3 regions of the Mesobacillus sp. ABV4_180 genome follow, and region 1 is predicted to be linked to each of the others. Evidence: a T-box and tRNA genes for the amino acid it is inferred to sense, from the RefSeq annotation. Region 1 holds a T-box; the other regions hold tRNA genes.
The links. The T-box of region 1 lies ahead of tyrS (tyrosine--tRNA ligase). A T-box ahead of a tRNA ligase gene usually reads a tRNA of that ligase, here a tRNA-Tyr.
Positions count from the first base shown of each region.

Region 2: it encodes a tRNA-Tyr, which carries the amino acid that the T-box ahead of tyrS (tyrosine--tRNA ligase) is inferred to sense. The anticodon was not compared.
Region 3: it encodes a tRNA-Tyr, which carries the amino acid that the T-box ahead of tyrS (tyrosine--tRNA ligase) is inferred to sense. The anticodon was not compared.

Region 1 is NZ_JBSWTJ010000001.1:1,272,440-1,280,124, reverse strand. It holds gene tyrS (tyrosine--tRNA ligase) at 82-1,341, opposite strand; T-box leader at 1,416-1,632, opposite strand; gene ACXAEA_RS06370 (transglycosylase domain-containing protein) at 1,775-4,684, shown strand; gene acsA (acetate--CoA ligase) at 4,790-6,508, opposite strand; gene ACXAEA_RS06360 (GNAT family N-acetyltransferase) at 6,785-7,417, shown strand; gene ACXAEA_RS06355 (acetoin utilization AcuB family protein) at 7,504-7,685, shown strand, end outside.
Region 2 is NZ_JBSWTJ010000001.1:118,949-126,633, forward strand. It holds gene cdaA (diadenylate cyclase CdaA) at 1-185, opposite strand, end outside; gene ACXAEA_RS00595 (anti-sigma factor family protein) at 398-1,051, opposite strand; gene sigW (RNA polymerase sigma factor SigW) at 1,068-1,631, opposite strand; gene ACXAEA_RS00605 (Spo0E family sporulation regulatory protein-aspartic acid phosphatase) at 1,894-2,064, shown strand; gene rocF (arginase) at 2,152-3,048, opposite strand; tRNA gene ACXAEA_RS00615 (tRNA-Ala) at 3,274-3,349, opposite strand; tRNA gene ACXAEA_RS00620 (tRNA-Gly) at 3,353-3,427, opposite strand; tRNA gene ACXAEA_RS00625 (tRNA-Lys) at 3,500-3,572, opposite strand; tRNA gene ACXAEA_RS00630 (tRNA-Gln) at 3,639-3,713, opposite strand; tRNA gene ACXAEA_RS00635 (tRNA-Tyr) at 3,768-3,852, opposite strand; tRNA gene ACXAEA_RS00640 (tRNA-Thr) at 3,858-3,933, opposite strand; tRNA gene ACXAEA_RS00645 (tRNA-Val) at 3,964-4,039, opposite strand; tRNA gene ACXAEA_RS00650 (tRNA-Glu) at 4,072-4,143, opposite strand; tRNA gene ACXAEA_RS00655 (tRNA-Thr) at 4,162-4,234, opposite strand; tRNA gene ACXAEA_RS00660 (tRNA-Asn) at 4,277-4,351, opposite strand; rRNA gene rrf (5S ribosomal RNA) at 4,433-4,548, opposite strand; rRNA gene ACXAEA_RS00670 (23S ribosomal RNA) at 4,667-7,601, opposite strand.
Region 3 is NZ_JBSWTJ010000001.1:3,647,198-3,654,882, forward strand. It holds gene queG (tRNA epoxyqueuosine(34) reductase QueG) at 1-870, opposite strand, end outside; gene ACXAEA_RS18610 (B3/B4 domain-containing protein) at 974-1,642, shown strand; tRNA gene ACXAEA_RS18615 (tRNA-Gly) at 1,801-1,874, opposite strand; tRNA gene ACXAEA_RS18620 (tRNA-Leu) at 1,926-2,010, opposite strand; tRNA gene ACXAEA_RS18625 (tRNA-Cys) at 2,053-2,127, opposite strand; tRNA gene ACXAEA_RS18630 (tRNA-Gly) at 2,136-2,210, opposite strand; tRNA gene ACXAEA_RS18635 (tRNA-Gln) at 2,215-2,289, opposite strand; tRNA gene ACXAEA_RS18640 (tRNA-His) at 2,328-2,403, opposite strand; tRNA gene ACXAEA_RS18645 (tRNA-Trp) at 2,415-2,488, opposite strand; tRNA gene ACXAEA_RS18650 (tRNA-Tyr) at 2,495-2,579, opposite strand; tRNA gene ACXAEA_RS18655 (tRNA-Phe) at 2,650-2,725, opposite strand; tRNA gene ACXAEA_RS18660 (tRNA-Asp) at 2,731-2,806, opposite strand; tRNA gene ACXAEA_RS18665 (tRNA-Met) at 2,847-2,920, opposite strand; tRNA gene ACXAEA_RS18670 (tRNA-Val) at 2,939-3,014, opposite strand; tRNA gene ACXAEA_RS18675 (tRNA-Glu) at 3,035-3,106, opposite strand; tRNA gene ACXAEA_RS18680 (tRNA-Ser) at 3,123-3,214, opposite strand; tRNA gene ACXAEA_RS18685 (tRNA-Asn) at 3,218-3,292, opposite strand; rRNA gene rrf (5S ribosomal RNA) at 3,360-3,475, opposite strand; rRNA gene ACXAEA_RS18695 (23S ribosomal RNA) at 3,624-6,558, opposite strand; rRNA gene ACXAEA_RS18700 (16S ribosomal RNA) at 6,766-7,685, opposite strand, start outside.

The sequences.
Region 1 (7,685 bases):
TTGTTGAATCGGTAACTAACAATTTTATCGCTCAAACAAAGCAAAAACAGCCTCCTTGTACATATGGAGGCTGTTTTTACATTAGTATTTAATCATAAAGTACTTCTTTTTACCGCGGCGAATGATGGTGAACTGCCCTTCGATTTTGTCCGTTTCACCCAGCACATATGCTGTATCCGTTACGCGGTCGCCATTTAATGATACGGCTCCATTGGCTACATCTTCACGAGCCTGGCGCTTTGATGGTGAAATCTTTGCAGAAACAAGCAAGTCAACCAGTCCAAGCTCATCTTCCCCCTCCACTGTAAAAGAAGGAACATCTTTGAAACCTTGCTGAATTTCAGAAGCACTCAAATTTTTGACATCGCCGCTGAAAAGGGCTGCGGAAATCTTGATTGCCTGCTGAAGAGACTCTTCGCCATGAATCATGCGTGTCATTTCTTCAGCCAGGGCTTTTTGTGCCTTGCGCAGATGCGGTTCTTCTTGAACGGCTTTTTCTAATGCTTCAATCTCCTCTTTCCCAAGGAAAGTGAAGAATTTCAAGTATTTCACCACATCAGCATCAGCCGTGTTGATCCAGAACTGGTAGAACTCGTATGGAGAAGTTTTTTCCGGATCCAGCCAAACTGCGCCGCTTTCTGATTTTCCGAATTTTGTTCCATCTGCTTTCGTCACAAGCGGTATTGTCAGACCAAATGCCTTCGAACCCTCTGCAGACATTTTACGGATCAATTCAAGACCTGTTGTGATATTGCCCCACTGGTCACTTCCGCCAATCTGCAATTTACAGTCATGTTTTTCGTATAAATGGAAGAAATCCATCGCCTGCAGGATTGTGTATGTGAATTCTGTAAATGAGATGCCTGTTTCAAGTCTTGAAGCGATTGTATCCTTCGCAAGCATGTAGTTCACGCCGACATGCTTCCCGAAGTCACGCAGGAATGTCACGATATCCATGGAACCGGCCCAGTCGTAGTTGTTGACCATCAATGCGCCATTTTCGCCTTCAACACTGAAAATTTTCTCAAGCTGTTTTTTGATGCCTGCTACATTCAGCTGGACTTGATCTAGAGTTTGAAGTTTACGCTCCTCGCTCTTCCCGCTTGGGTCGCCAATCAGGCCTGTCGCTCCGCCGACAAGGACAATCGGACGATGGCCGGCATTCTGGAAACGGCGCAATGTCAGGAATGGCAGCAAGTGGCCAATGTGCATGCTGTCTGCAGTTGGATCGACTCCGCAGTATAATGAGATCTTTTCCTTAGTAAGGACATCTTTAAGCCCCTCTTCATCCGTCTGCTGGTAAATAATCCCGCGCCATTCGAGATCCTTTAGTAATTCCATCTTTTCTTCCTCCATTCAAAAAATATATTTCGTGACCGGATTTTTTGCGAAATAAAAAACGCCCCTGCAATAAATGCAGGGGCGCTGTATGCGCGGTACCACCCGGCTTGAAAACAAAATTGTCTTCCACTCAATAAAAATAACGGTTACACCGGCCGCGGCTACTCTGTAAAACGGTTCACTGCGGCGCTCGGGGAGGTAATTCATCCTTCTGTTTGTACCGGCTCACAGCGGCCGCCGGCTTTCTGGAACATTGACAGAAGCACTACTCATTCCCTTCACAGCTTTTTACTATAAAGTTAATAAAGCATTTTTACCACAAAGCAATATATATTGTCAAATTCGACATAAATTTTCTGAAAAATTAAGATTGTCGTCTTTTCGACAGCGTGTTTATGCTATAATGTATGTGATTTTAGGGGGAATGATATGAATGCATGAAGGAAAACAGCCTTGGAAAGAGAAGCTTAAATCCTTAGGTGCTATTTTTACGAATAAAAAGACCGTAAAAGGAGCCCGGATTACATATTCGGTCGTCTGGAACATGCTGCTGTTATTGATCATCGTGCTAGTCCTCGGTGCTGGTTTTGCCGGAGGGGTGGGTGCGGGGTACTTTGCATCCCTTGTCAAGAATGAACAAATCAGACCTTATGAAAATATGAGGAAAGATATTTACAACTATGAAGAAACATCGGATCTATATTTTGATAACGATGTTTATCTTGGCAAGCTCCGAACGGACCTTTACCGTGAGGAAGTAAAGCTTGATGATATGTCTAACCATTTGATAAACGCAGTAGTCGCAACCGAAGATGAGTACTTTTACGAGCATGATGGTGTAGTTCCAAAAGCGATCATGCGTGCACTTTTCCAGGAGGTCACAAACTCAGCGACATCCTCCGGAGGAAGCACACTGACGCAGCAGCTCATCAAGAACCAGATTCTGACGAATGAAATTTCCTTCGAGCGGAAAGCGAAAGAAATCCTTCTCGCCCTTCGCCTTGAGAAATTCTTCGACAAAAAAGAAATCCTCGAAGCATATTTGAACGTTGCCACATTTGGCCGTAATGCGAATGGCAGCAACATTGCCGGTGTACAGGCTGCTGCTAAGGGAATCTTCGGAAAAGATGCAAAGGATCTTACTTTGCCTCAGGCAGCATTTATCGCTGGCCTTCCACAGAGTCCTTTTGGTTATACGCCGTTCAGCAGCGACCATGGCAAGCTTAAGGATGCCGCTGGACTGGAACCGGGCATGACAAGATTCAAAACCGTCCTTACAAGGATGCACGGAGCCGGATTCATTACCGATACAGAATTCAAAGAAGCAATCAGCTATGATATTACGAAAGACTTTGTAAAAGAAGTTCCAAGTGACAATACTGTTGAGGAATATCCATTCCTGACGTTTGAAATCGAGGCACGTTCGGTAGAAATCCTGGCGAAGATCCTGGCAGAGCGTGATGGCTATGAAAGTGAAGATTTCGAAAAGGATAAAGATCTGAAGGCTGAGTATCAAGCACTTGCTGATCGCGACCTGCGCCAGAATGGCTATAAGATTTACACAACAATCAATAAAAAAATCTACGAAAAAATGCAGGAAACGGCAAAGAACTACCCTTACTATGGAAGTGACAAACCTCAGGAAGTCCCGGATCCAGATGATCCGAACAAAACAATCGTGATCCAGGAACCTGTAGAAGTTGGTGCTACCTTAATCGAAAACAAAACGGGGAAAATCATCAGCTTTGTTGGCGGCCGCAATTTCAAGCGTGAACAAACAAATCACGCAACAAGGGCCCCTAGACAAAACGGTTCGACGATGAAGCCGCTTCTCGTTTACGCTCCTGCAATGGAACTTGGAAAGCTGCATCCGGGTTCTGTCCTGCCAGACGTTCAAGTATTCTTGAATGGACCAGGCAAGGCATGGCCGAACAACTATGATATGAGTTACAGCGGATTGACATCAGCAAGACATGCACTGACAAAATCCTATAACGTACCCGCTGTTCTTGCATATAAGAGTATCATCGGTCAAAGACCGGCAAACTTCCTTGATAAGATGGGATTCTCTAATCTGCAAAAGGATGATTACGAAAACCTGTCAACAGCAATCGGATCGCTGCGGGGCGGTGTCACTGTTGAAGAAAACACCAATGCATTTGGCACATTTGCCAATGGCGGGAAGTTCATCGATGCGTATATGATCGAGAAAATTGTGGATAAACATGGGAACATCGTTTTTCAGCATAAATCTGAACCTGTCGATGTCTTCAGCCCTCAAACAGCTTATCTCACGATTGATATGATGCGTGATGTAATTAATCGAGGAACTGCAACAGCCGTCAAAGGCAGACTGAAGTTCGGCTCTGACTGGGCTGGAAAAACAGGAACAGGCCATGATTATTATGATGCATGGTTTGTAGCTACTAACCCTAATGTATCTTTCGGGGTATGGCTGGGTTATGACCACAACAAACAGCTTGAAAAAAGATATAAAGGACTTTCCTATGGAGTCAGGACCCAATACATTTGGGCTGACCTTATGAACGATGCATATTCCGTTGCTCCTAAGCTTGTTGATCCTGAGGGAAGCTTCAAAATGCCAGGCGGAATCGTCAAGAGATCTTATTGCGCAGTATCAGGCTTGCTGCCTTCAAGTGCATGTTCGAAAGCCGGACTTGTAGAGTCAGACTACTTCATTGCAAAGTACGCACCGACAAAAGTGGATGACAGCCTCGTTGAAAACAAATTCGTTTTCGTAGGCGACAAACGCTTCCTGGCACTTGATTCAACACCTGCTGAATTTACAGAGTCAGGAGTCATCTTGAATCCAGAATATATGGAAAGCATCATAGGCCATAAAATCAGGAACCCTCAACAGCTGATCCCTAAAAAGGATGCCTGGAACAAAATCCTTGTTGCGGATGACAAGCTGAGTGAGAATGGAAAAACCCCGGCAGCATTGGGAATCAAGCTTTCAGGCAAGACGATTACCTGGGGCAAGCATCCTGAAAACGACATTGTCGGTTACCGGATTTACAACAACAAGAAAAAAGTCGGCAGCATTAAAGCTGGCGCCGACCTTGTCTTCAAGGCCGGCGACGGTTCATTCTATATCACAGCAGTTGATATAGCTGGAAAAGAATCTAAACCATCCAATATCATTGAGATTGGCAAAAAGCCAGAACCTGAGGATCCACCGAAGGAAGACAAACCGAAGGATCCAAAACCAAAAGACCCACCACCAACTGATCCTAAACCAAAGGATCCGCCAAAACCTCCACCACCTCCACCACCGGGTGATGGAGATGGAGATGGCAATAGTGATGGGAATGGGAACTAGCAACATAATCTAAAAACAAACACCGCATCCAATTGGCTGCGGTGTTTGTTTTGGCTAAATGAAAAAAGAGCGTGAAGTGGATTCACGCTCTTCCATAAAAAAATATTAGTCTTCCATTGTCGACAAGTCGCCAGTTGGAAGGTCCAGTTCCCAGGCTTTCAATACACGGCGCATGATTTTACCGCTTCGTGTTTTTGGAAGCTTGTCGCGGAACTCGATTTCACGTGGTGCAGCATGTGCCGCCAGTCCTTTTTTCACAAACAGACGAATTTCTTCGATCAATTCCTCAGACTGCTCGTAGCCATCACGCAATGCAATGAACGCTTTGATGATTTCACCGCGGACTGGATCCGGCTTGCCGATGACGCCTGCCTCTGCAACTGCAGGGTGTTCGACAAGCTTGCTTTCTACTTCGAAAGGCCCTACCCGTTCACCAGCTGTCATGATGACATCATCAATCCGGCCCTGGAACCAGAAGTAGCCATCTTCATCCATATACGCTGAGTCACCGGAAACATACCAGTCACCAGGCATGAAATAAGATTCGTACTTTTGAGGGTTGTTCCAGATTGTATGCATCATGGACGGCCAGCCCTTTTGGATCGCCAGATTGCCCATTCTGTATGGTGGCAATTCATTGCCCTGGTCATCGACAATTGCAGCCTTTACACCCGGAATCGGCTTACCCATTGAGCCTGGCTTGATTTCCATGCTTGGATAGTTACAGATCAATTGAGCACCTGTCTCAGTCATCCACCAAGTATCATGGATACGCAAGTGGAATACCTTCATCCCCCACCTTACAACCTCCGGATTCAAAGGTTCTCCGACACTCAAGATATGGCGAAGTGAGCTTAAATCAAATTTCTTCACAACCTCATCGCCAGCACCCATCAGCATCCTGAATGCTGTAGGGGCGCTATACCAAACGGTCACACCGTATTCCTCGATCATCTTGTACCATGTTTCCGGATTGAAGCGGCCGCCAATGATCACATTTGAAGCACCAGCCAGCCAAGGACCGAAAATTCCATAAGATGTTCCTGTTACCCAGCCTGGATCGGCCGTGCACCAGTAAACATCATCTTCCTTAAGATCCAATACCCATTTCGCTGTCTGATAATGCTGGATCATCGCATTATGGACATGCAGGACGCCTTTAGGCTTTCCAGTCGAACCAGAAGTGTAATGTAAAATCAGGCCATCATTGCGGTCAACCCACTCGACATTAAGTTTGTTGCTTGCCTCTGACAGCTTCCTCTTAAAGTCAACATATTGACCATTTTCCTCTAAATTGTCGCCAACCAGAAGAATATGTTTCAAGTCAGGCAGTTCGCTGACAGGAACCCTTTCGAGCAGTTCAGGTGTAGTCACCAAAACTTTGGCACCGCTGTCCTGCAGTCTGTCTCGTACAGCTCCTTCCATGAAGGCTTCAAACAATGGTCCAACAATCGCTCCCAGCTTGACGGCACCAAGTACAGCAAAATACAATTCAGGAGAACGAGGCATGAAGATGAATACGCGGTCCCCTTTTTCCACATCTGCGTAAGTTTTAAAAACGTTGCCAGCTTTATTGGAAAGTTCCTTCATCTCTTTAAAAGTATACTTTTCCTTGCGTACCCCGTCCTGATAATATAGCGCGATTTTATTTTTCCTGGAACCATTCGCATGGCGGTCAATCGCTTCATAAGCTATATTGACCCTGCCTGTCTCATGCCAGGAAAATTCCTTTTCAGCTTCAGTCCAGTCAAACTGGCCATAAAACTCTTTATAGTTTTTTAAGTTATGATCCCCTTGTGTTACTGGTAGCGCTTCCACTTTCATCAATCCATCCCCCTTGTCTTTTTTATTTAAAATTCATTATAGTATAAAAATTCGTTTTTCTCAATTTTTAAAATATTAGTAGAAAATAAAATACTTTTTTGCTTAATAACCATAATTATCGAGAAAGTAAAGCGGATAGAAAAAACTATGGCAAATTTCAAAAGTCTTACGTCAAAAGAGGGCAGTAAATACAGAAAATTTTGTGAAAGCGCTTTTATCTGTTAGATTTTATGTATAATAGAATTATCGTTTGAATTGTTGACGGGTGGTGACTGAATGGAACATAAAAAGATATATAACGCAAAAGAATTAAAAACTCCTAATGGCCGTTTAATCATTGAAGGCCCGATTTCTCCTGAAAAACTGGCAAGCTATGAATTTCATGAAGATTTGGTGGCATTCCGACCTCCAGCCCAGCAGCACAAGGCACTTGTTGAAATTGCCGGACTGCCGGAAGGAAGGATCATTGTCGCTCGTTCAGGGCACATGGTCGTTGGTTATGTTACTTACCTATATCCAGATCCTCTCGAAAGATGGTCTGAAGGCAAGATGGTTGATTTGATAGAGTTAGGTGCAATCGAAGTCATTCCTGAATTCCGCGGAAGTTCTGTGGGCAAAAACCTGCTAACGGTTTCAATGATGGATGATGCGATGGAAGACTATATCATCATTACCACAGAGTATTACTGGCACTGGGATCTGAAAGGCACCGGCCTGAATGTATGGGAATACCGTAAAGTGATGGAAAAAATGATGAATGCCGGGGGCCTTGTCTGGTATGCGACAGATGATCCTGAAATCAGCTCTCATCCAGCCAACTGTTTGATGGCGCGAATCGGCAAAAGGATCCCGCCTGAATCTGTACAGAAATTTGACCAGCTCCGGTTCATGAACCGTTTTATGTATTAAATAGATCATTGAAGTTTTGCTTTAAGCTGTTTTAACTATCTGTGCGAATACTTGAGAGATAGCTCATCATTCAAGGAGGAAGGAACATGATCGTCGAAGAAATCATGAAACAGAATGTAGCCTCTCTTTTTCCGGAAGCTACGATTGCTGAAGCGATTAAACTGATGTCAGACAAAAAAATACGCCATATCCCTATCATCAATCATGACCATGCAGTCGTCGGCCTGGTGTCGGACCGGGATATCAAGGATGCGGCTCCATCTATTTT
Region 2 (7,685 bases), 1.2 Mb from region 1:
AGCGTGTTCAATCCGAAGAAATCACTGACAAACTTTACAATCAGGATGACAAAGATCCCTTTTAAAAGCTGGACAGCCTTCGTTCCACGAATGATCGCAATCAGCTTATAAATGACGAACCAAACCAGGAGTATGTCAACAATATTGGCTAGATATTCTAAGATATCGAAATCCGCAAACGACATTGCACTTCCTCCAATAGTTTAGTAAGGGCTTATTTTCGCAATGCGGCGAAAACAGCTTTTTGATTAAAAGCGGAAGTTGAAGATGATCAATGCACACTTCAGCCTATAAAACAAAGATAACTTTTTCATTATAACATAAGAGCACTTTAAAATAATAATGATGTCATACGTCTGCAATTTAGTCGCCCAGATAACCTAAAAAACAGTCACTCCTATTGGAATGACTGTTCCTTTTCATCGTTTTCAAAAAGGTCTACTGCGTTCTTTACTGTCTTTTTGATATGATACCAGATCCATTCAAACACTTCATTGACCTCTGTTATTTCTCCTGTCACATTACCTGCAGAAGCCAGGTATTTCTCACCCTTGATCAATTCACCGTTGATCACTGTGACATTGCCCTGGACCTCACCCTCGATCTTGACTTTGCCGTTGCGGACCACAACGTCTCCCTTGACCACTTCACCTTCAGGAACGATGACGGTGTCATTTTCCACGACCAGGTTCGGCTGCTTGGATACGGAGAACTGGTGCTCTTCGTTCCAGGTCGTCAAGATGCTTCCTGCCATTAAAGCCAGGAACAGAGAGGCCGCTGTCAATAATGGATGGCTCCTGAACCATCGCTGGATTTCCGTCTTCTTCTTTTCTTTCGGCAACCCAGCCATTACCTTCGAGGTAAAATCATCTGGTGCCTGGATATGCGAGGTACTTTGCACAAGAGCGATTGCTTTGTTCAGCTCCCTGAAGTATTCCTGGCAATCTGTACAGCTCTGTAGATGCTCTCTTAAAATCTTTTCATGTTCTTCAGATATTTCATCATCTAAATATTCATGCATATAGTCAATAATATGTTCGGGACATTTCATTTTCTTTCACCTCACCTTATACGTTTCGCAGTTGCTGCCTTAAGGCTTCTCTTCCTCGATGGATCCTCGTCTTTACTGTGCCAAGCGGGAGATCCAGAATTTCGCTGATCTCATTCAGGCTTAGCTCCTCAATATACTTTAATACGATGACTGATCTATATTTATCGGGTAATTTTGAAATTTCTTTTTGAATCCTGTCCTGCAGTTCGATACTTTCAACCTCATCCTCTGGCAATGGGGTTTCAGAAGGGACTTGTGAATACATCGTCAAGCCTTCCGTGCCCGGTACTTCTGCATCAAGAAAATAATCTGGTTTCTTTTTGCGGATCCTGTCAATGCAAAGGTTGGTAGCAATCCTATAAAGCCAGGTTGAAAATTTCAAGCTTTGATTGAAACTGTTAATATTGATATATGCACGGATAAAGGCTTCCTGTGAAATATCCTCTGCCTCATGCCGATTGCCGAGCATACGGTAGCAAAGCTGAAATACCTTGTCCTTGTATATTTCAACAATCTCCCCATAGGCATTCTGGTCTCCTTTGATGACCTGTTTTATTCTGTGTTTTACGATCGTCTCCATTATTTTACCTCCGCGCTTTATGCGGCTAATCGATATACGAATCGATTCCGGAAAAGGTTTCATTTTTTTATAAAAACTTTATTTATATATGTATTAGACAAAACGTTCATTTCTTCTCGCAGGATTTCTTATAATGCAGCTCTGCGAAAAAAGTCTAAAAAACTCGACAAGTTAATATTAACAAATTTTTACCAGTTTGGTTTAAAAAGTTTTTTACAGGGTATAAATGGACTATATTTAGTGAAAGCGAGGAATTTTCGCAATGTGTGCAGAAGCTTTGTTGAAGGATATTGAAAATTGCCGTAAAGAAATGGTTGAACTGGCCGCAAAAACCTCGCTGTCAAATCAACGAGTGGTAGATATTAGCATAAAACTCGACCATTTATTAAATAAATATTATCACTTATCTTCAAAAAAGACAGTTCTATATTAATGATAAAAAGAGCAGTAGCCCAAAATCTGGCCGCTGCTCTTATTTTTTTACAGGTTAATAAAATTATATTCCTGTTGCTATTCTGGATTACAATAGTTTTTCACCAAATAACGATCCCATCAAAGCCACTGCTGCAACTGCTGTTCTGTTCTTTTCGTCAAGAATCGGATTTACCTCAACGAATTCCGCAGAAGTGATGATTTTTGCTTCTGCCAGCATTTCCATTGCCAGGTGGCTCTCACGGTAGCTGATTCCGCCCATCACCGGTGTCCCCACTCCTGGTGCATCTGTAGGATCCAATCCATCAAGATCAAGTGACAGGTGAACACCATCTGTCTTTTCTTTTAGATAATTAATTGTTTCTTCCATTACCGCAGCCATTCCAAGTCGATCAATTTCATGCATAGTAAAGACTTTGATGCCGAGTTCCTTAATTAACTTCTTCTCACCATCATCAAGAGCACGCGCCCCGATTATCACGATGTTTTCCGGCTTTACCTTAGGTGCGTAACCACCTAATTGCGTAAGCATTTCATGGCCAAGACCGATGCTGGCAGCCAGTGGCATGCCGTGGATATTTCCTGATGGTGACGTTTCTGCTGTGTTTAAATCCCCATGTGCGTCATACCATATGACCCCAAGGTTTTTATAATGCTTCGAAACCCCTGCCAATGTACCAATGGCAATGCTATGGTCCCCACCTAAAACTAGCGGAAATGAACCCGACTCAATGATTTTATCGACTTCATCAGCAAGCAGATTATTTTTTTCAGCAACCAGCTCCAGATTGCGGAGGTTGCTGTTAGGATCAATCTTCACCTCTGGCCTGCCGACGGCGATATCACCTAAATCCTCTATCTCATCAAATAACACTCTTAATCTTTCATTGATACCTGCATAGCGAATCGCACTCGGGCCCATGTCGACTCCCCTTCTCATCTGACCCAGGTCCATCGGCATGCCAATAATTGAAAGTTTCTTCATATAATTCTCCCCCTTGCATTCTCTCATCTCTCCCCTTATTTTAAACGCTTTCATTTCAATGACTCAACTGGACAATTTAATGAATATATATACGGTTTCGAATTGATTGAATTAATAGTCATAATAGGTGTGCGGGGGAAAATTATAAAGCCCTCTGCTTCTAAGCATAAAAAAAGCCATAAACCCTGTTGGATTTATGACTGAAATGGTATTTATGTAGTGTGATGGTGGAGCCTAGCGGGATCGAACCGCTGACCTCCTGCGTGCAAGGCAGGCGCTCTCCCAGCTGAGCTAAGGCCCCATATGGAGCGGAAGACGGGATTCGAACCCGCGACCCCAACCTTGGCAAGGTTGTATTCTACCACTGAACTACTTCCGCGTATCATTTATTATATCGATAAAACCCCTAAAAATAAAGGGTTAAGTTTATCCTTAGGGGTCCTAACATAAGTGAGCCATGAAGGACTCGAACCTTCGACCCTCTGATTAAAAGTCAGATGCTCTACCGACTGAGCTAATGGCTCATAGGATATAATCTACCCTATTCATCGTCTCTTTAGCACCTTTTAATGCAAAAAAGAAAATAAAAATGGCTGGGCTAGATGGATTCGAACCAACGCATGACGGAGTCAAAGTCCGTTGCCTTACCGCTTGGCTATAGCCCAATGAAAAAATAAAAAGGACATCAATTGCTTGTCCAATTTTGATATGTATTAAAATGGTGGAGGGGGACGGATTCGAACCGCCGAACCCTGAGGGAGCGGATTTACAGTCCGCCGCGTTTAGCCACTTCGCTACCCCTCCACATATGGTGCCGGCGAGAGGACTTGAACCCCCAACCTACTGATTACAAGTCAGTTGCTCTACCAATTGAGCTACACCGGCAAAATGTGTATTTCACTGTGTGAAAAATAATGGTGGAGGATGACGGGATCGAACCGCCGACCCTCTGCTTGTAAGGCAGATGCTCTCCCAGCTGAGCTAATCCTCCATTAGTATGTTCCTTGTTGTAAAAAAACTAAGTGACCCCTACGGGATTCGAACCCGTGTTACCGCCGTGAAAGGGCGGTGTCTTAACCGCTTGACCAAGGGGCCATATAATAATATTTTGAGAGCTTCCAAGCGGGCTCGAACCGCTGACCTCTTCCTTACCATGGAAGTGCTCTACCTGCTGAGCTATGGAAGCATTTTGCTGCCAGCTCAAATGACTTTCGTCATTTAGAGATAATGGCTCCGCAGGTAGGATTCGAACCTACGACCGCTCGGTTAACAGCCGAGTGCTCTACCACTGAGCTACTGCGGAATAATGGTAATTTAACATAACTCTTGCAGATGATTCGGTTGCCTCATCTTAGTAGTTTGTCCAAGATGAAATTGCAACATTGCCCGGCGGCGTCCTACTCTCACAGGGGGAAACCCCCAACTACCATCGGCGCTGAGAAACTTAACTTCCGTGTTCGGTATGGGAACGGGTGTGACCTTCTCGCCATCGCCACCAGACAATTTTTCAAGAACAATATTTATTATACTGTCTTTTATGCATTTTTCAAGAGAAATTTTCATTCCCTCAAAACTAGATAATGTTGTAAGAAGAATTCAAGAAGAACGAATGATCTATTTGGTTAAGTCCTCGAACGATTAGTATCAGTCAGCTCCACACGTCACCGCGCTTCCACCTCTGACCTATCAACCTGATCATCTTTCAGGGTTCTTACTAGCTTGCGCTATGGGAAATCTCATCTTGAGGGGGGCTTCATGCTTAGATGCTTTCAGCACTTATCCCGTCCGCACATAGCTACCCAGCGATGCCTTTGGCAAGACAACTGGTACACCAGCGGTGCGTCCATCCCGGTCCTCTCGTACTAAGGACAGCTCCTCTCAAATTTCCTGCGCCCACGACGGATAGGGACCGAACTGTCTCACGACGTTCTGAACCCAGCTCGCGTACCGCTTTAATGGGCGAACAGCCCAACCCTTGGGACCGACTACAGCCCCAGGATGCGATGAGCCGACATCGAGGTGCCAAACCTCCCCGTCGATGTGGACTCTTGGGGGAGATAAGCCTGTTATCCCCGGGGTAGCTTTTATCCGTTGAGCGATGGCCCTTCCATGCGGAACCACCGGATCACTAAGCCCGACTTTCGTCCCTGCTCGACTTGTAGGTCTCGCAGTCAAGCTCCCTTGTGCCTTTACACTCTGCGAATGATTTCCAACCATTCTGAGGGAACCTTTGGGCGCCTCCGTTACTCTTTAGGAGGCGACCGCCCCAGTCAAACTGCCCACCTGACACTGTCTCCCGCCCCGATCAGGGGCGCGGGTTAGAATTTCAATACAGCCAGGGTAGTATCCCACCGACGCCTCCACCGAAGCTGGCGCTCCGGTTTCTCAGGCTCCTACCTATCCTGTACAAGCTGTACCAAAATTCAATATCAGGCTACAGTAAAGCTCCACGGGGTCTTTCCGTCCTGTCGCGGGTAACCTGCATCTTCACAGGTACTATAATTTCACCGAGTCTCTCGTTGAGACAGTGCCCAGATCGTTACGCCTTTCGTGCGGGTCGGAACTTACCCGACAAGGAATTTCGCTACCTTAGGACCGTTATAGTTACGGCCGCCGTTTACTGGGGCTTCGATTCAGAGCTTCGCGTGAGCTAACCCCTCCTCTTAACCTTCCAGCACCGGGCAGGCGTCAGCCCCTATACTTCGCCTTGCGGCTTCGCAGAGACCTGTGTTTTTGCTAAACAGTCGCCTGGGCCTATTCACTGCGGCTCATCCGGGCTATTCACCCAAATGAGCACCCCTTCTCCCGAAGTTACGGGGTCATTTTGCCGAGTTCCTTAACGAGAGTTCTCTCGCTCACCTTAGGATTCTCTCCTCGCCTACCTGTGTCGGTTTGCGGTACGGGCACCATTTATCTCGCTAGAGGCTTTTCTTGGCAGTGTGGAATCAGGAACTTCGGTACTAAATTTCCCTCGCTGTCACAGCTCAGCCTTCACGCAAGCGGGATTTGCCTCACTTGCAGCCTAACTGCTTAGACGCGCATATCCAACAGCGCGCTTACCCTATCCTCCTGCGTCCCCCCGTCGCTCAAACGATAAAGAGGTGGTACAGGAATATCAACCTGTTGTCCATCGCCTACGCCTTTCGGCCTCGGCTTAGGTCCCGACTAACCCTGAGAGGACGAGCCTTCCTCAGGAAACCTTAGGCATTCGGTGGATGGGATTCTCACCCATCTTTCGCTACTCATACCGGCATTCTCACTTCTAAGCGCTCCACCAGTCCTTACGGTCTAGCTTCAACGCCCTTAGAACGCTCTCCTACCACTGACATCTAAGATGTCAATCCACAGCTTCGGTGATACGTTTAGCCCCGGTACATTTTCGGCGCAGAGTCACTCGACCAGTGAGCTATTACGCACTCTTTAAATGGTGGCTGCTTCTAAGCCAACATCCTGGTTGTCTAAGCAACTCCACATCCTTTTCCACTTAACGTATACTTTGGGACCTTAGCTGGTGGTCTGGGCTGTTTCCCTTTTGACTACGGATCTTATCACTCGCAGTCTGACTCCCACGGATAAGTCTTTGGCATTCGGAGTTTGTCTGAATTCGGTAACCCGATGAGGGCCCCTAGTCCAAACAGTGCTCTACCTCCAAGACTCTTACAACGTGAGGCTAGCCCTAAAGCTATTTCGGAGAGAACCAGCTATCTCCAAGTTCGATTGGAATTTCTCCGCTACCCACACCTCATCCCCGCACTTTTCAACGTGCGTGGGTTCGGGCCTCCAGTTGGTGTTACCCAACCTTCACCCTGGACATGGGTAGATCACCTGGTTTCGGGTCTACGACCACATACTCATTCGCCCTATTCAGACTCGCTTTCGCTGCGGCTCCGTCTCTTCAACTTAACCTTGCATGTAATCGTAACTCGCCGGTTCATTCTACAAAAGGCACGCCATCACCCATGAACGGGCTCTGACTACTTGTAGGCACACGGTTTCAGGATCTCTTTCACTCCCCTTCCGGGGTGCTTTTCACCTTTCCCTCACGGTACTGGTTCACTATCGGTCACTAGGGAGTATTTAGCCTTGGGAGATGGTCCTCCCAGCTTCCGACGGGATTTCTCGTGTCCCGCCGTACTCAGGATCCACTCAGGAGGGAACGAAGTTTCAATTACAGGGTTTTTACCTTCTCTGACGGGCCTTTCCAGACCACTTCATCTACCCCGTTCCTTTGTAACTCCATGTAGAGTGTCCTACAACCCCAAGAGGCAAGCCTCTTGGTTTGGGCTATGTCCCGTTTCGCTCGCCGCTACTCAGGGAATCGCGTTTGCTTTCTCTTCCTCCGGGTACTTAGATGTTTCAGTTCCCCGGGTCTGCCTTCAATACCCTATGTATTCAGGTAAAGATACTGTTCCATTACGAACAGTGGGTTTCCCCATTCGGAAATCTCCGGATCAAAGCTTACTTACAGCTCCCCGAAGCATATCGGTGTTAGTCCCGTCCTTCATCGGCTCCTAGTGCCAAGGCATCCACCGTGCGCCCTTTCTAACTTAACCTAAAAGGTCATTTCTCTAATTGAATAGAGAGAAAACTAAAATGGCGATCACTCGGTTTTTTCTTGGTTCTTCTTACTTACGATT
Region 3 (7,685 bases), 2.4 Mb from region 1:
AACATGACCGAACTTTTCCTTAAAGTCACGATTGCTCATTGTCAGCAAAGGCTTCAAAAGAGGTTTTGCAATCTCAGGATCCGGTTCCATTTCCGTATGGAAGTGAAAATCTTTCCCTTTATTCTCAGGACAAACGGTCTGGCATGTATCACATCCATATAAGCGGTTGCCCAGCTTTTCCCTGAACTCATCGGCAAGAAAGCCCTTTGTTTGCGTAACGAAGGCAATACACCTCTGCGCATCAAGCTGCCCGCCCTGCACCAAAGCACCCGTAGGGCAGACATCCACACATTTATTGCAGCTGCCGCAGCGATCTTCCATAGGAGCATCAGGTTCAAATGGGATATTCGTAATCATTTCCCCTAAATACACATAGGATCCAAATTCAGGTGTGATGATTGAACAATTCTTTCCGCTCCAGCCAATGCCAGCCCGTTCAGCAACAGCCCTGTCAACCAGTTCCCCGGTATCGACCATTGACTTGAACCTGGCATCAGGAACCTTTTCAGCTATATACGCCTCGAGCTTTTGCAGCCGGTCTCGAAGCACAGTGTGATAATCAGTTCCCCATGATGCACGGCAGAAGATCCCTCTTCTTTCCCCCTTTTTGCTGACCACTGTTGTTCTCATCTTTGAAGGGTAAGCCAAGGCTATAGAGATAATTGACTTAGGACTTTCAAAAATCAGGGCAGGCTCCGTTCTCTTTTCAATGTCTTTTTCCTCAAACCCGGATTGATATTGAAGTTCCTGCTGTCTGTATAATCGGATTTTCATTTCCTCAAAAGCAGACGGGGCAGCAAAGCCAATTTTATCAATCCCAATCGTTTTGCTGTAAGCAATGATATCCCGTTTCAAGCTTAAGGTATCCATGGTAGTTCCTCCTTTCCAATTTGATATCTATATAAATCCTGACATTTAAAAGTAAATTACTTTTATGATAAACTATTTTAAAGCAGTTTTGGAGGTGGAATCAATGGAAATTCAAGTTACAAGCTCAATATGCGATCTCATTCCCGATTTTTCAGTAGGAATCATCGAATACAACGATATCCAGGTAGGCGCTTCTCCGCAAATGTTGAAAGGCAGGCTACAGCTTTTCCAGGAATCAATTTACTTTGACCTTTTGGAAAAGAGTATAACCGACCTCCAAGGCATCAAGGAATGGCGCGCCATATTCAAAACTACCGGAAAGGATCCCAATCGATACAGACACTCAGCCGAAGCTCTTTACCGGCGGGTAACAAAGCAAAACTATCTGCAGCCGATACATAGCGCAATCGACTTAAATAATTTCTTCTCACTAGAATACCAGACACCAATAGGAGTCTATGACAGTGATAAATTGCATGGGAATGTAACAATCAAAATTGGAGATGAAAGCGAAGAATACGCTGGACTGAACGGAAGGACAAATAACTTAGGCAACTTGATCGTCTCTGCTGATGACGAAGGCCCCTTCGGCAGCCCTTTCGTCGATTCGGCAAGAACCTCGGTTACAGAAAGTACGACAAACGCACTTCAAATCGTTTACTTAAGACCATCTTCTACTCACGAAGACAAGAAAAAAATGACGGAATCACTGATGAACATGTTCACCCAAATCCATGGTGGAACAGGCACGTATAAAATTGTGGGATGCTGATGCATCCTTTTTCTGTTCAACGACAATCAGAACCCATTAACAATCAATCTTTTATATAACTTTTTAGTTCAATTACATACTTACAATTGAATTCGTAAAAAGAAAAAACGCAACACTTCGTTTTAGAGAAACGAAATGCTGCGTTAGTCACGTATGTATGGAGCGGGTGATGGGAATCGAACCCACTACATCAGCTTGGAAGGCTGAGGTTTTACCAGTAAACTACACCCGCATACATATCTTTGAAAATAAAGAAAACAGGTTATCCTGTTTATATTAAAAGTGGTACCGGTGGTCGGGGTCGAACCGACACTCCAGAAGGAACACGATTTTGAGTCGTGCGCGTCTGCCAATTCCGCCACACCGGCATATTAAATTGATCTTTCTTACTGCTCACACTAGAAATCTAGTGGAGGCGGCAACCGGATTTGAACCGGTGAATAAAGGTTTTGCAGACCTTTGCCTTACCACTTGGCTATGCCGCCGAACATTTTGGAGCGGAAGACGGGATTCGAACCCGCGACCCCAACCTTGGCAAGGTTGTATTCTACCACTGAACTACTTCCGCAAAATGGCTGGGCTAGCTGGATTCGAACCAACGCATGACGGAGTCAAAGTCCGTTGCCTTACCGCTTGGCTATAGCCCAATATATTGTATGCAACAATATTAATTTTGTGATTATAATGGGGCGACTGATGGGAATCGAACCCACGAATGCCTGAACCACAATCAGGTGCGTTAACCACTTCGCCACAATCGCCATTATAAAATTGGCAGGGGTAGCAGGAATCGAACCCACACCAAAGGTTTTGGAGACCTTCGTTCTACCTTTAAACTATACCCCTGTAAAATGGTGGAGGGGGACGGATTCGAACCGCCGAACCCTGAGGGAGCGGATTTACAGTCCGCCGCGTTTAGCCACTTCGCTACCCCTCCATTATAACATGATTTCAAGTTTTAAAAAAGCCATTTCATCATGTTTCCTGGTACATCAGATTTGCATATATGGTGGCTCAGGACGGAATCGAACCGCCGACACAAGGATTTTCAGTCCTTTGCTCTACCGACTGAGCTACTGAGCCACAAATGGCGGTCCCGACCGGGATCGAACCGGCGATCTCCTGCGTGACAGGCAGGCATGTTAACCGCTACACCACGGGACCAAAGTATTTTCAAGTATATTACTTGAAAATAACTCATTGATTGCGGGGGCAGGATTTGAACCTGCGACCTTCGGGTTATGAGCCCGACGAGCTACCGGGCTGCTCCACCCCGCGACGGTAATAAAGTTTTTATGGTGGAGGATGACGGGATCGAACCGCCGACCCTCTGCTTGTAAGGCAGATGCTCTCCCAGCTGAGCTAATCCTCCATTGTTGTGAAAAAATCAAGTGACCCCTACGGGATTCGAACCCGTGTTACCGCCGTGAAAGGGCGGTGTCTTAACCGCTTGACCAAGGGGCCATGTATAAAGTTTATATGGCGGAGAGCAAGGGATTCGAACCCTTGAGACAGCGGTAACCGTCTACACGATTTCCAATCGTGCTCCTTCGACCTCTCGGACAGCTCTCCAAATGGCTCCGCAGGTAGGATTCGAACCTACGACCGCTCGGTTAACAGCCGAGTGCTCTACCACTGAGCTACTGCGGAATAATCAATATTTCTGCGACTTGGATTCACGATCCGTATCTGAGAAACTGGATGGAAAATGCATCCTGCCCGGCGGCGTCCTACTCTCACAGGGGGAAACCCCCAACTACCATCGGCGCTGAGAAGCTTAACTTCCGTGTTCGGTATGGGAACGGGTGTGACCTTCTCGCCATCGCCACCAGACATTTTTTTTCAAGACAATATCTATTATACTGCTTTTTATGCATTTTGCAAGAGAAATTTTTGAAAGTTATTTTGCTTTCGCAAAAAACTTTATTCCCTCAAAACTAGATAATGTGTAAGAAGAATTCAAGAAGAACGAATGATCTATTTGGTTAAGTCCTCGAACGATTAGTATCAGTCAGCTCCACACGTCACCGCGCTTCCACCTCTGACCTATCAACCTGATCATCTTTCAGGGTTCTTACTAGCTTGCGCTATGGGAAATCTCATCTTGAGGGGGGCTTCATGCTTAGATGCTTTCAGCACTTATCCCGTCCGCACATAGCTACCCAGCGATGCCTTTGGCAAGACAACTGGTACACCAGCGGTGCGTCCATCCCGGTCCTCTCGTACTAAGGACAGCTCCTCTCAAATTTCCTGCGCCCACGACGGATAGGGACCGAACTGTCTCACGACGTTCTGAACCCAGCTCGCGTACCGCTTTAATGGGCGAACAGCCCAACCCTTGGGACCGACTACAGCCCCAGGATGCGATGAGCCGACATCGAGGTGCCAAACCTCCCCGTCGATGTGGACTCTTGGGGGAGATAAGCCTGTTATCCCCGGGGTAGCTTTTATCCGTTGAGCGATGGCCCTTCCATGCGGAACCACCGGATCACTAAGCCCGACTTTCGTCCCTGCTCGACTTGTAGGTCTCGCAGTCAAGCTCCCTTGTGCCTTTACACTCTGCGAATGATTTCCAACCATTCTGAGGGAACCTTTGGGCGCCTCCGTTACTCTTTAGGAGGCGACCGCCCCAGTCAAACTGCCCACCTGACACTGTCTCCCGCCCCGATCAGGGGCGCGGGTTAGAATTTCAATACAGCCAGGGTAGTATCCCACCGACGCCTCCACCGAAGCTGGCGCTCCGGTTTCTCAGGCTCCTACCTATCCTGTACAAGCTGTACCAAAATTCAATATCAGGCTACAGTAAAGCTCCACGGGGTCTTTCCGTCCTGTCGCGGGTAACCTGCATCTTCACAGGTACTATAATTTCACCGAGTCTCTCGTTGAGACAGTGCCCAGATCGTTACGCCTTTCGTGCGGGTCGGAACTTACCCGACAAGGAATTTCGCTACCTTAGGACCGTTATAGTTACGGCCGCCGTTTACTGGGGCTTCGATTCAGAGCTTCGCGTGTGCTAACCCCTCCTCTTAACCTTCCAGCACCGGGCAGGCGTCAGCCCCTATACTTCGCCTTGCGGCTTCGCAGAGACCTGTGTTTTTGCTAAACAGTCGCCTGGGCCTATTCACTGCGGCTCATCCGGGCTATTCACCCAAATGAGCACCCCTTCTCCCGAAGTTACGGGGTCATTTTGCCGAGTTCCTTAACGAGAGTTCTCTCGCTCACCTTAGGATTCTCTCCTCGCCTACCTGTGTCGGTTTGCGGTACGGGCACCATTTATCTCGCTAGAGGCTTTTCTTGGCAGTGTGGAATCAGGAACTTCGGTACTAAATTTCCCTCGCTGTCACAGCTCAGCCTTCACGCAAGCGGGATTTGCCTCACTTGCAGCCTAACTGCTTAGACGCGCATATCCAACAGCGCGCTTACCCTATCCTCCTGCGTCCCCCCGTCGCTCAAACGATAAAGAGGTGGTACAGGAATATCAACCTGTTGTCCATCGCCTACGCCTTTCGGCCTCGGCTTAGGTCCCGACTAACCCTGAGAGGACGAGCCTTCCTCAGGAAACCTTAGGCATTCGGTGGATGGGATTCTCACCCATCTTTCGCTACTCATACCGGCATTCTCACTTCTAAGCGCTCCACCAGTCCTTACGGTCTAGCTTCAACGCCCTTAGAACGCTCTCCTACCACTGACATCTAAGATGTCAATCCACAGCTTCGGTGATACGTTTAGCCCCGGTACATTTTCGGCGCAGAGTCACTCGACCAGTGAGCTATTACGCACTCTTTAAATGGTGGCTGCTTCTAAGCCAACATCCTGGTTGTCTAAGCAACTCCACATCCTTTTCCACTTAACGTATACTTTGGGACCTTAGCTGGTGGTCTGGGCTGTTTCCCTTTTGACTACGGATCTTATCACTCGCAGTCTGACTCCCACGGATAAGTCTTTGGCATTCGGAGTTTGTCTGAATTCGGTAACCCGATGAGGGCCCCTAGTCCAAACAGTGCTCTACCTCCAAGACTCTTACAACGTGAGGCTAGCCCTAAAGCTATTTCGGAGAGAACCAGCTATCTCCAAGTTCGATTGGAATTTCTCCGCTACCCACACCTCATCCCCGCACTTTTCAACGTGCGTGGGTTCGGGCCTCCAGTTGGTGTTACCCAACCTTCACCCTGGACATGGGTAGATCACCTGGTTTCGGGTCTACGACCACATACTCATTCGCCCTATTCAGACTCGCTTTCGCTGCGGCTCCGTCTCTTCAACTTAACCTTGCATGTAATCGTAACTCGCCGGTTCATTCTACAAAAGGCACGCCATCACCCATGAACGGGCTCTGACTACTTGTAGGCACACGGTTTCAGGATCTCTTTCACTCCCCTTCCGGGGTGCTTTTCACCTTTCCCTCACGGTACTGGTTCACTATCGGTCACTAGGGAGTATTTAGCCTTGGGAGATGGTCCTCCCAGCTTCCGACGGGATTTCTCGTGTCCCGCCGTACTCAGGATCCACTCAGGAGGGAACGAAGTTTCAACTACAGGGTTTTTACCTTCTCTGACGGGCCTTTCCAGACCACTTCATCTACCCCGTTCCTTTGTAACTCCATGTAGAGTGTCCTACAACCCCAAGAGGCAAGCCTCTTGGTTTGGGCTATGTCCCGTTTCGCTCGCCGCTACTCAGGGAATCGCGTTTGCTTTCTCTTCCTCCGGGTACTTAGATGTTTCAGTTCCCCGGGTCTGCCTTCAATACCCTATGTATTCAGGTAAAGATACTGTTCCATTACGAACAGTGGGTTTCCCCATTCGGAAATCTCCGGATCAAAGCTTACTTACAGCTCCCCGAAGCATATCGGTGTTAGTCCCGTCCTTCATCGGCTCCTAGTGCCAAGGCATCCACCGTGCGCCCTTTCTAACTTAACCTGAAAGGTCATTTCTCTAATTGAATAGAGAGAAAACTAAAATGGCGATCACTCGGTTTTTTCTTGGTTCTTCTTACTTACGATTATCTAGTTTTCAAGGAACAAAAAAGTCTTGAGGCACTTGCTCCCTCAAAACTAAACAAACAAGCTGGTCAACAGTACGAATCGAAAGATTCGCATTCCGATTGCCCTTAGGCAATATCCTTAGAAAGGAGGTGATCCAGCCGCACCTTCCGATACGGCTACCTTGTTACGACTTCACCCCAATCATCTGTCCCACCTTAGGCGGCTGGCTCCAAAAGGTTACCCCACCGACTTCGGGTGTTACAAACTCTCGTGGTGTGACGGGCGGTGTGTACAAGGCCCGGGAACGTATTCACCGCGGCATGCTGATCCGCGATTACTAGCGATTCCGGCTTCATGCAGGCGAGTTGCAGCCTGCAATCCGAACTGAGAATGGTTTTATGGGATTGGCTCGACCTCGCGGCTTCGCGACCCTTTGTTCCATCCATTGTAGCACGTGTGTAGCCCAGGTCATAAGGGGCATGATGATTTGACGTCATCCCCACCTTCCTCCGGTTTGTCACCGGCAGTCACCTTAGAGTGCCCAACTGAATGCTGGCAACTAAGATCAAGGGTTGCGCTCGTTGCGGGACTTAACCCAACATCTCACGACACGAGCTGACGACAACCATGCACCACCTGTCACTCTGTCCCCCGAAGGGGAACGCCCTATCTCTAGGGTTGTCAGAGGATGTCAAGACCTGGTAAGGTTCTTCGCGTTGCTTCGAATTAAACCACATGCTCCACCGCTTGTGCGGGCCCCCGTCAATTCCTTTGAGTTTCAGCCTTGCGGCCGTACTCCCCAGGCGGAGTGCTTAATGCGTTTGCTGCAGCACTAAAGGGCGGAAACCCTCTAACACTTAGCACTCATCGTTTACGGCGTGGACTACCAGGGTATCTAATCCTGTTCGCTCCCCACGCTTTCGCGCCTCAGCGTCAGTTACAGACCAGAGAGCCGCCTTCGCCACTGGTGTTCCTCCACATCTCTACGCATTTCACCGCTACACGTGGAATTCCGCTCTCCTCTTCTGCACTCAAGTCCCCCAGTTTCCAATGACCCTCCAC